One region of the Chromobacterium vaccinii genome, then DNA from elsewhere that is predicted to be linked to it. Evidence: riboswitches for the same ligand, from Rfam matches in the RefSeq annotation. Region 1 holds a riboswitch; the other holds the start of a gene.

Region 1 (4,927 bases):
TCAAAGACAAGCGCGGCTACACGATAGGGATTTTCGGCGCCACCACCGGCGGCTCCAATGACGAAGGTCCGGATGGCCCGACGCTGTTCAAGGAATTCGACGCCTCCAGCGGCGCATCCAATCCGTCCATCGCCGGCGGCCTGGCCCGCGCCGGCGTGCACGGCAGCATGCAGGGCAAGATCCTGAAGATCAGCGACAGCGCCAAGGTGTTCTGCGACAAGATAGGCGGCCTGCAGAACAATCCCGCCTGGCGCGACGCGATGTGGAACACCTTCTACAAGGTATACATCCAGTACAGCGTGCAGCAGGCCCGCCAGCGCGGCTTCTCCAGCGCGCTGACCATAGGCTCCTTCGTCGACACCGCGCTGAACCAGGGCGCCGCCGGCGATTCCGGCACGCTGCAGGGCCTGCTGTCCCGCTCCGGCAACAGCAGCGACGAAAAAACCTTCATGACCTCCTTCTACGCCCAGCGCAGCAAGATCGTCGACACCAACCACTACAACCAGCCGCCCAACGGCAAGAACCGCGTCAAGCAATGGAGCACGCTGTTGAATCAGGGCGAGACCGATCTGAAAAACGCCGACGCCGCGGTGCAGAAAGTCACTGACTGGGAAATGAAATAAGCCGCCCCACGCCAGGCAAAACCGCGCGCGCCTTCTCAATCGACGCGCGCGGTTTTCATTTCAACGCTTAGAAGCGGCCGTACAGCACGCCGGTCTTCTGATCCGCCGACATCGCATACACCGGCAGCGTGCCGGGCTTGGTCTCGCCCATGCCGGGCGAATTCAGCGGCATGCCGGGCACCGCGATGCCGATCAGCTTGCTGTTGCCGGCCAACAGCTGCTTGATCGCCGCCGCCGGCACATGGCCTTCCACCACATAGCGGCCCACCTTGGCGGTATGGCAGCTGCCCATGCCCGGCGTCACGCCGAGCTGGCTTTTCACCTGCTGCATATCGTCGCGATTGACGGCGGAAACGGCAAAGCCATTCTGCTTCAGATAGGCGATGTAAGCTTCGCAGCAGCCGCAGCTCGGGCTCTTGTAGACGGTGACGGGAACGGCTGCCAGAACGGGTGCGCTGGCGGCGGCCAAAGCGGCCGCGAACAGAAAATGACGCAACGGGGACATGATGCCCTCCTTTAGATGGATGTCCAGATCGATTGCGCGCGCGACAGCGCGCGGGAAGATTCAGATCCGGGCAAACTCGGGAGGACGCAACGGCGGCGGCAAGACCGGGCCGGGGAGCAGGACCGGCCGCGCCGCGATCCTCACGCCGCAACAAACCAGAACGGCCACGCCGGGCAAAGACGCCTTGATGAACAACGGCAGGCAGGCTTGCGCGCAGCCGGTAGAACCGCAAGCCGCCGCGCCATTCATCGCCGCATGCTTCGCGGATGGCTTGGCGGCCATCCCGGCGCAATCCCGCGACGCGCTCATCGCCGCGCACGCCTCGGGCGACGCCATGCCCGTCAACGGCGCATGCGCCGCCGCCATCCCGAACAGGGACAGCTGCAGCACGATCAGCAACAGCACGCGGCGCAAGACTCTCATTCCGCGACGATACCATGCCGGACGGCGCGACAAACGCACACAGATCAAATCCGCCTCATCATGCGGAGTCATCGCTCCCCAGGCGCAAGCGCCACAAATCCTGGCGCCGGGACAATTCGATCCGGGCCAGCGGCGCGACGTCGATCTGCCGATACGCCTGCGGCGGCAAGTCCAGCGCCCGCAACAGCATCGCCTTGATGGCGCTGGCGTGGGCAATGACCAGGACGTGGCCGGCCGGCCAGCGGAAATGCTCGAACCAATCGCCGACCCGCTCGATCATCGTCAGCAGCGACTCCCCCTCCGGCGCCGGACATCCCGGGTCAGACAGCCATGCATTCAAGGCCTCCGGCTCCGCCGCCGCGACCTCCCTCAACGGCAGGCCGCGCCAACGGCCATACTCCGCCTCCCGCAACGCGGCCTCCGCCTCCGCCGCGCGGCCCAGCGCGTCGGCGGTCTGCCGGGCGCACCGCTCCGGACTGCGGAGCACAAGGTCGATCAAGCCCAGCGAATCGGCCAGGCGCGCCGCCCATTCCAGCGCTTCCGGCTCCAGCGGATCATCCGCCGGAAAATGGCCGGCGCGCAGCGCGCGGGTCGCCGGCACGCACAGCAGGGTGATACGGCTCGTCATGCTCTTGGCTCTCCGTCAAAACGCCCTGAAGTTCTTTGACATTTTCTCTCGGCTCTCTAGAATCCACATCGTCTCGATGCGAGGAAGCCGGTGCGAATCCGGCACGGTCGCGCCACTGTGTATCAGCCTGATCCGCCATGCGGACAGGCATGAAAAGTCAGGTCTTCGCATCCAGCCAACCATCCGTTTCAGGACGCGTCATCCTCAAGGAGATATCTCATGCATGCAAGCCCCGTCATGGCCCCGGCGATCCAGCCCGTGTCCCTCCCCATTCGCCAACTGCTGCCCTGGGCAGTCTTCGGCGGCATTCTGATGCTGCTGGCGATCTACTTCGTCGGCGTGGAGGAAGGCGCCGCCGCCATCTTCAACAGCATGTATGTGCACGAGTTCGTCCACGACGGCCGCCACCTGCTGGGCTTCCCCTGCCACTAAGGAGGCGCCGGACATGGTGAGAAGTCTTTTGATCCGCGGCATGATCGCGGGCTTCCTGGCCAGCCTGCTGGCTTTCGGCTTCGCCAAAATCGTCGGCGAGCCCCAGGTAGAGGGCGCGATCGCCTTCGAAGAGAAAATGGAGCTGGCGAAAAGCGGCGGACACCAGCACGATGAAATGCCGGAACTGGTCAGCCGCGGCGTCCAGTCCGGCATAGGCCTGTTCGTCGGCGTCGGCGTGTTCGGCACCGCCGTGGGCGGCCTGTTCGCGCTGGCGTTCGCCTTCGTCTACGGCCGCATCGGCGCGCTGCGCGCCCGCGCGCTGTCGGCGCAGATGGCCCTGCTGGGCTTCATCTCGTTCGCGCTGGTGCCCTTCCTCAAATATCCGCCCAATCCGCCGGCGGTGGGCGATCCCGGCACCATAGGCTCCCGCACCGCATTGTTCTTCGGGATGATCGCCGTGTCGCTGGCGGCGCTCGCCATCGCGGTGTTCCTGGCCCGCAGGCTGATCGCCCGCTTCGGAACTTGGGATGCGACGCTGATCGCCGGCGCGGCCTTCATCGCGCTGGTGATCGTCGCCCAGGCGCTGTTGCCCGAGGTGAACGAGATTCCCGAGCAATTCTCCGCCGTGCTGCTGTGGCGCTTCCGGATGGCGTCATTCGGCATCCAGGCGATACTGTGGGCTGGGCTGGGCGTGGCATTCGGCAGCCTGGTGGAACGACTGCTGGAAGATCGCCGCGGGGCGTTTCAGATCAGTTGAACGAAAACGATCCCACTCCCGACACCCTCGCCCCGGCGGGGGTGTTTTGTTTCCGCAACCGCTCGATCAGCGCCGCCCGGCCGGCGGACGAATCAATGCGCCGCCCGCCTCGCTTCCTCTGCCGCCAGCTTATGCTGAGCCTGCCGGTCTCCGTGCTGCGCCTCCTTGGCGGTCTGGGCCACGGTTTCCGCAGCTTCTTGCAAAGCCCGCGCCGCATTGCTGATAGTCACCTTGTCCTGCGCCACGGGCTGGGCAGGCTGCGCCTGGACTTGAGCTTGCGCTTGCGGCGCAGATGCGGCGTCTTGCGTCGATGCGGCCGGAGGAGGCGCAGGTGTTTGAGGGACCGGAGTGGAAACGGAGGCGATCATCATGGTGTGTCTCCCGAAAGGATTCGAACGCGCAACGGCGCGATGCGGGACGCACGCGCAGCATCATGCCATTTCAACCTAGCAGCCCAGACTTAGCCCAGACTTAGCCCGCCTCGCTCCTCTCTCGCCGCCTGCATGCTGACGGACACGCGCAGGCCCGATTGGCCCGTCTCGTCCCGGAAAGACAGGCTTACCCTGGCGCCGATCCGCTCCGCGATGGTCCTGACGATGGATAAACCCAGCCCCGCGCCCTGCTGGCCGCTGCCCAGGCTGCGGTAAAAAGGATCGAAAACCCGCTCCCGTTCCTCTTCGGGGATGCCGGGACCGGTATCGTCTATCGTCAGAACCGTCCGCCCCTCCGCCTCGCCGACCGCCAGATCCACCCTGCCGCCCTCCGGCGTATAGCGGATGGCGTTGTCCGCCAGGTTCCTGACCAGCGCGAACAGGTCCAGCTCGTTCGCCCATACTTTGGCATCGCGCTCACCCTCCACGCCGATGTCGATATGTTTGGCTTCGGCCAAGGGCAGCAGGTCTTCCAGCACCCGGCGGTAGACGGCCAAAACCGAAACCGGCGACAGCGGCGGCTCCACCGCCGATTGCGCCCGGGCCAGCGCCAACAACTGATCCAGCAGATCGCGGCCGCGCGCGATGCCGCCGCGCAGCGCGGACAACCGCTCCCGCGCCGCATCGGACATCTCTGCGTCGGCCAATCGCTCCGCCTGCAACGATAGCGCCGCCAGCGGAGAGCGCAGCTCATGGGCGGCATCCGCGACGAAGCGCCGCTGCGCCCGCATCGATTGCGCGACACGCTCCAGCAGGCGATTGATGGCAGACACGAACGGTTTGATCTCCACCGGCACGCCCTCCGCATCCAGAGAGTGCAGCTGCAGCTGCAGCTCCGCCCGCCGGTCCACCTCGCGGGACAGCTCGGCGATCGGCTGGAACATGCCCCGCACCAGCCTAGCCACCATCAGCAACAGCAACGGAATCAGCAGCAGGAAAGGCATCACCGCGCGCAGCGCGCCATCCCGGGCGATCTCGTCGCGAAAGCCTTCCTCCTGTGCAACGGCGATCCGCTGCCCGTCCTTCATCGTCCGCACCAGCACGCGGAAATTCTCCCCATTGGTCGCTACGGTCAGCAAGCCGTCAGGAAGGGACTTCTCCAGCCTCAGCACGCCGCCGGCATCAATG
Region 2 (4,927 bases), 540 kb from region 1:
GCCTGGCGGGCAGCCCCGCCGTGTAAATTATGTCCGCGCAGCGGACTCAGATTAGGTTTGCCTGTCGATTCTGATGCCGCTCAGATTGCGGATGGGCATCAAACCCACGCCGGCACCCGCCACAGCAGCAAGCCCAGCATCGCGATTTCGCAAAGCTCCACGCCCGCGCCCAGGCAGTCGCCGGTCATGCCCCCCAGGCGGCGCTTCAGGAAGGCCCACCAGGCCAGGCCGGCCAGCGGGGCCAGTAGCAGCGCGGGGGCCAGCCAGGCCGACAGCGCCAGCAGCGCGGCCAGGTTCAGGCCCATGCCGGTCCAGTCGCGTTGCCAGGCGAAGCGCTCTCCGCTGCCCGGCGCGATGGCCGGCAGCGTGGCCGACCAGACGACGGCGAAGCCGCGCGCCCAGGCTGGGACCAGCAGCAGGCCCCAGGCCGGGCCGCCGTGGCGGGCGGCCAGCATCAGCAGCACCAGCTTGGCGGCGACGGCCAGGATCAGCGAGAGCACGCCGAAGCTGCCTAGATGCGGGTCTTTCAGCACTTCGAAGAAACGCTCGCGCGAGCGGTGGGCCGCGCCCAGCGCGTCGGAAAGATCGGCCAGCCCGTCCAGATGCAGGCCGCCGGTCACCATCACCCAGGCCAGCAGCGCCAGCAGCGCCGCCAGCCAGGGGTCGACCAGGCCGCCCAGCCGTAGGGCGGCCAGCAGCAGCGCGCCGACGATGACGCCGACGGCGGGAAACCAGCGCGCGCTGGCCGCCAGCCATTCGGGTTTGAAATCGGCCAGCTGCGGGGTGGGCAGCCGGGTCAGGAACTGCACCGCCAGGATCAGTCCGCGCATGCGGACTCCAGGCGCAGCAGATAGGCCGGGTGGCCTTCCAGCATCGACAGCTGGACGAAGCCGCCGCGTTGCACCGTCATCAGTTTGGCCACCGCGAACTCGGTGCCCAGCAGCTCCGCCATCAGCACCGTGATCACGCCGCCATGCGTCACCAGCAGCCGGTGGCTGCCGCGGGCTTCGGTCATCCAGTCGGCCAGGCCGGCCAGTACCCGGGTGCGGAACTGCTCGAAGGTTTCGCCGCCGGGCGGACTGAGCCGGCCGGCGGCCAGCGCGTCGCCCCAGCCGGGGTGGGCCTGTTCCAGATCGGCTACCGGGTGGCCGTCCCAGCCGCCGAAATCCATCTCGGCGAAGCGCGGGTCCACCTTCAGCGTCAGCGAGCCGGACAGCGCCTGCCTGACCGAGAACTCGCGGCAGCGCTGCAGCGGCGAGGTGGCGATGCTGGTGACCGGCGCCAGGTTGCTGATGCGTTTCCAGCTATGTTCCAGCTGCTGGTGCCCAAGCTCGGTCAGCGGCAGGTCGGTCAGGCCGATCAGCCGGCCGTCGTGGTCGATGTCGCCGTGGCGCAGCAGGGTCAGCGTGTAGGGATTCATGCCGACTTGCCGCTGATGCCGGCTTCTGCGAAGGTGGCCATGCCGTTGTGCAGCTTCACCGCCAGTTGCAGCAGCGGCACGCACACGGCGGCGCCGGAGCCTTCGCCCAGGCGCATGCCCAGGTCCACCAGGGGGGGCAGCTGCAAGGCTTTCAGCGCCAGATCATGGCCGGATTCCGCCGAGCGATGGCTGGCCAGCAGCCAGTCGTGCAGCGAGGGCTCCATCGTTTTGGCGCACAGCGCGGCGGCGCTGGCGATGAAGCCGTCCACCAGCGACGGCACGCCCAGCCGCGCGCCCTCCAGGTAAAAGCCGGCGATCGCGGCGATTTCCAGGCCGCCCAGCTCGGACAGCGTGTCCAGGCCGCTGAGGTTTTCCCAGGCCACCCGGGCCAGCGCGGTCTTCACCGCGCGATGCTTGTTGGCCAGGCCGGCGTCGTCGACGCCGGTGCCGCGGCCGACCACCAGCTCAGGCGCCGCGCCGGTCAGCCGGCAGATCAGCGCCGCCGACGCGGTGGTGTTGCCTATGCCCATGTCGCCGGCGATCAGCAGGTTGGCGCCGGCCTCCACCGCGCGGCGCGCGGCGGCGCGGCCGGTCTCCAGCGCGGCAGCTGTTTCATCGGCGCTCATGGCGGCCTGCTTGGCCAGATTCTGGCTGCCGGGCCTCACTTTGGCGTGGACGATGGGCAGCGCGGAGACATCGCCGGCCACGCCCACGTCCACCACTTCCAGCCGCGCGTCCAGCGCGCGCGCCAGAACGCAGATGGCGGCGCCGCCGTTGGCGAAGTTGCGCACCATCTCGGTGGTGACCGCGGACGGGAAGGCGGATACGCCTTCCACCGTGACGCCGTGGTCGGCGGCGAACACAGTGATGGCTGGCCGCAGATCTTCCGGCTGGGCGCGGCCCTGCCAGGCGGCGAAGCGGCAGGCCAGTTCCTCCAGTTGTCCCAGGCTGCCGGGCGGCTTGGTCAGGATGGCCTGACGGGCGCGGGCGGCGTTGCGGGCGGAAAGATCCAGGGGTTTGCTGCTGTTCATGGTATGGGCCTGCTGCGGGAGCGGACGGGGGTCCGGATGATGAATGGGAACCGGCGCGCGGCGTCGGCTGGACTCTAAGCATATTACTGCTTGGCCGGTGCCGCCAAAAGTCCGGCGGGTTATAATCCGCCGATCAGCAGGTGTCCGGAGGCGCGCTGTCTTGCGCGCCCGGATGAAACGGGAAGCCGGTGAGAAACCGGCGCTGCCCCCGCAACGGTAAGGCCTGGCGTGCATGCGCCCAGGCGGCGCAAGGGCCACTGTCTTCAGGACGGGAAGGCGCGCCGCCGGCAAGGCCCAGCCCGGAGACCGGCCTGCGCTGCCACTGGCCGGAAGCCGGTGGACCACTGGAGTATCGCGGGGAGGCGATTCGACAGACGTTCCGGTTCTGCCGTGCCGTCCTTTGCTGCTGTTGTCCTCTTCGCACTCAACGTTGACCCTATCGTGGAGTGTGTTTTCATGTTCAAGCTTCAAACCTGCGCCGCGCTGACGGCGCTGGCCTGTTCCAGCCTGGCCCTGGCTGATGGCGTGCCCCAGTTCGTCGGTGATCCGGTGATCGTGACGGCGAGCCGCATCGCGCAACCTCTGTCCAAAACGCTGGCCGACGCCACCGTGATCACCCGAGATGAAATCGAGGAAAGCGGCGCGCAGACGTTGCAACAGGTGTTGTCGCGCCAGGCTGCCGTCACGATTACCAGCAACGGCGGTCCGGGCACGACCAGCAGCATCTTCATGCGCGGCACCAATTCCAACCACACGGTGGTGTTGGTGGACGGGATGCGCATTTCGTCGGCGACGACCGGCACCACGGCCATCCAGAACATTCCGCTGGCGCAGATCGAGCGCATCGAAATCCTGCGCGGACCGGCTTCCAGCCTGTACGGCGCCGACGCCATCGGCGGCGTGATCCAGATATTCACCCGCAAGGGCGAGGGTGCGCCGCGTTTCAACGCCGGTTTCGAGACCGGCAGCCGCGGCACTGGCAAACTGACGGCCGGCGTGGACGGCAAGAGTGGCAATACCGCTTATAGCCTGCAGTTGAGCCATGCCGAGTCCAATGGTTTCTCGGCAACCAATTCGAAGAACGCGTTTGGATACAACCCGGATAACGATGGCTATCGCAATGACGGCTACACCGCCAATGTGACCCAGACGCTGGCGCCGGGGCACGATTTGACGCTGCGCCTGTTCCAAACTTTTGCCCGAGCCGATTTTGATCAAAATCTGGTTGGACAAGACTGGACCGATACCCGCCTGACTGGGCAGAGCCTAGAGTCGCGTAATCGTTTTACCGATCTCTGGACTAGCACGCTGCGTTTCAGCCATAGCCAGGACAAGCAGGAAACGTTCAGCGACGCGGCAGGTGGGCAGCGAAACAGCCTGTACCAAACGACCCAGAACGAGTGGACATGGCAGAACGATTTGTCCACTGCGTGGGGCAACTTTGCGCTGGGGGCGACTCATAACGACCAGAGGGTGGAAAGCAGCGATCTATTCACCAAGAACACGCGCGCCCAGTACGCTGGATTCGCCACATACCAGCTTGAGAAAGGAAAGAGTCTGTTCCAGGCTAGCTTGCGTCGCGATCATGATGACCAGTTCGGCGGCAAGACGACGGGCAAGCTGGATTACGGCTATCGATTTGCTGATGGCTGGTTGGCCCGGGCAGGCTATGGCACGGCTTATAAAGCGCCCACGTTTAATGATTTGTACTATCCGCCTACCGATATGCCCGAGTACAACTACCACTATCGGAGCAATCCGAATTTGAAACCGGAAAGCTCGCTCAATAGCGAGCTGGCACTGGTTTATAGCAAGAATGCTAGTCGTTTCAGTTTGACTGCGTTCCATAACCAAGTTAGCGATTTGATTGCTTCCACTACCACTGCGGATGGTATCGATACTCGGATAAATGTCAGCCGCGCAACCATCCGTGGTTTGACGTTAGAAGGCGCTACGATGGTGGCGGGAGTCGATCTGGGCGCCAATCTTACGCTGCTGGATGCTCGCGATGACGGCACTGGCCATAGGTTGGAGCGCCGTCCGCGTCAGAGCGCCAATTTCACAGCGAGCAAAGAGCTGGGCAGGTGGACGCTGGGTGCGGAACAGCAGATCGTTTCCCGCAGATACGACGATCCGGCGAATACCGAGTCCAAAGCGCTGCACGGTTACGGCGTGACCAACGCCTTCGCCAACTACCGCTTCGCCAAGAGCTGGACCGCGACAGCCCGCGTCGACAATCTGTTCGACCGCGAATACGAAACCGCTTACGGCTACAACACCGGCGGCCTGGGCGCCTTCATCGGCGTGCGTTACAGCCAATAAGGGATAGGCCATGCCCCACCTGATCACCGGCGGTGCCCGCAGCGGCAAGAGCCGCCATGCCGAAGACCTGGCCCGCCGTCATGGCGGACCGGTGTGCTATCTCGCCACCGCCGAGGTGCGCGACGCCGAGTTCGCGCGCCGGGTGGCGCTGCAC

The links. Region 1 has a riboswitch for cobalamin ahead of BKX93_RS10455 (CbtB domain-containing protein). Riboswitches for the same ligand answer to the same signal wherever they lie in the genome.
Region 2: linked by a shared signal. The riboswitch ahead of BKX93_RS12905 (TonB-dependent receptor domain-containing protein) and the one ahead of BKX93_RS10455 (CbtB domain-containing protein) in region 1 are both predicted to bind cobalamin.

What each region holds. Positions count from the first base shown of each region.
Region 1 covers NZ_CP017707.1:2,249,788-2,254,714, forward strand. The annotation lists gene BKX93_RS10435 (chitosanase) at 1-623, shown strand, start outside; gene BKX93_RS10440 (DUF411 domain-containing protein) at 691-1,128, opposite strand; gene BKX93_RS10445 (hypothetical protein) at 1,189-1,542, opposite strand; gene BKX93_RS10450 (histidine phosphatase family protein) at 1,610-2,179, opposite strand; adenosylcobalamin (AdoCbl) riboswitch at 2,235-2,396, shown strand; gene BKX93_RS10455 (CbtB domain-containing protein) at 2,399-2,611, shown strand; gene BKX93_RS10460 (CbtA family protein) at 2,625-3,368, shown strand; gene BKX93_RS10465 (hypothetical protein) at 3,461-3,739, opposite strand; gene BKX93_RS10470 (ATP-binding protein) at 3,829-4,927, opposite strand, start outside.
Region 2 covers NZ_CP017707.1:2,792,449-2,797,375, reverse strand. The annotation lists gene cobS (adenosylcobinamide-GDP ribazoletransferase) at 99-830, opposite strand; gene BKX93_RS12915 (histidine phosphatase family protein) at 818-1,420, opposite strand; gene cobT (nicotinate-nucleotide--dimethylbenzimidazole phosphoribosyltransferase) at 1,417-2,451, opposite strand; cobalamin riboswitch at 2,573-2,780, shown strand; gene BKX93_RS12905 (TonB-dependent receptor domain-containing protein) at 2,908-4,773, shown strand; gene cobU (bifunctional adenosylcobinamide kinase/adenosylcobinamide-phosphate guanylyltransferase) at 4,784-4,927, shown strand, end outside.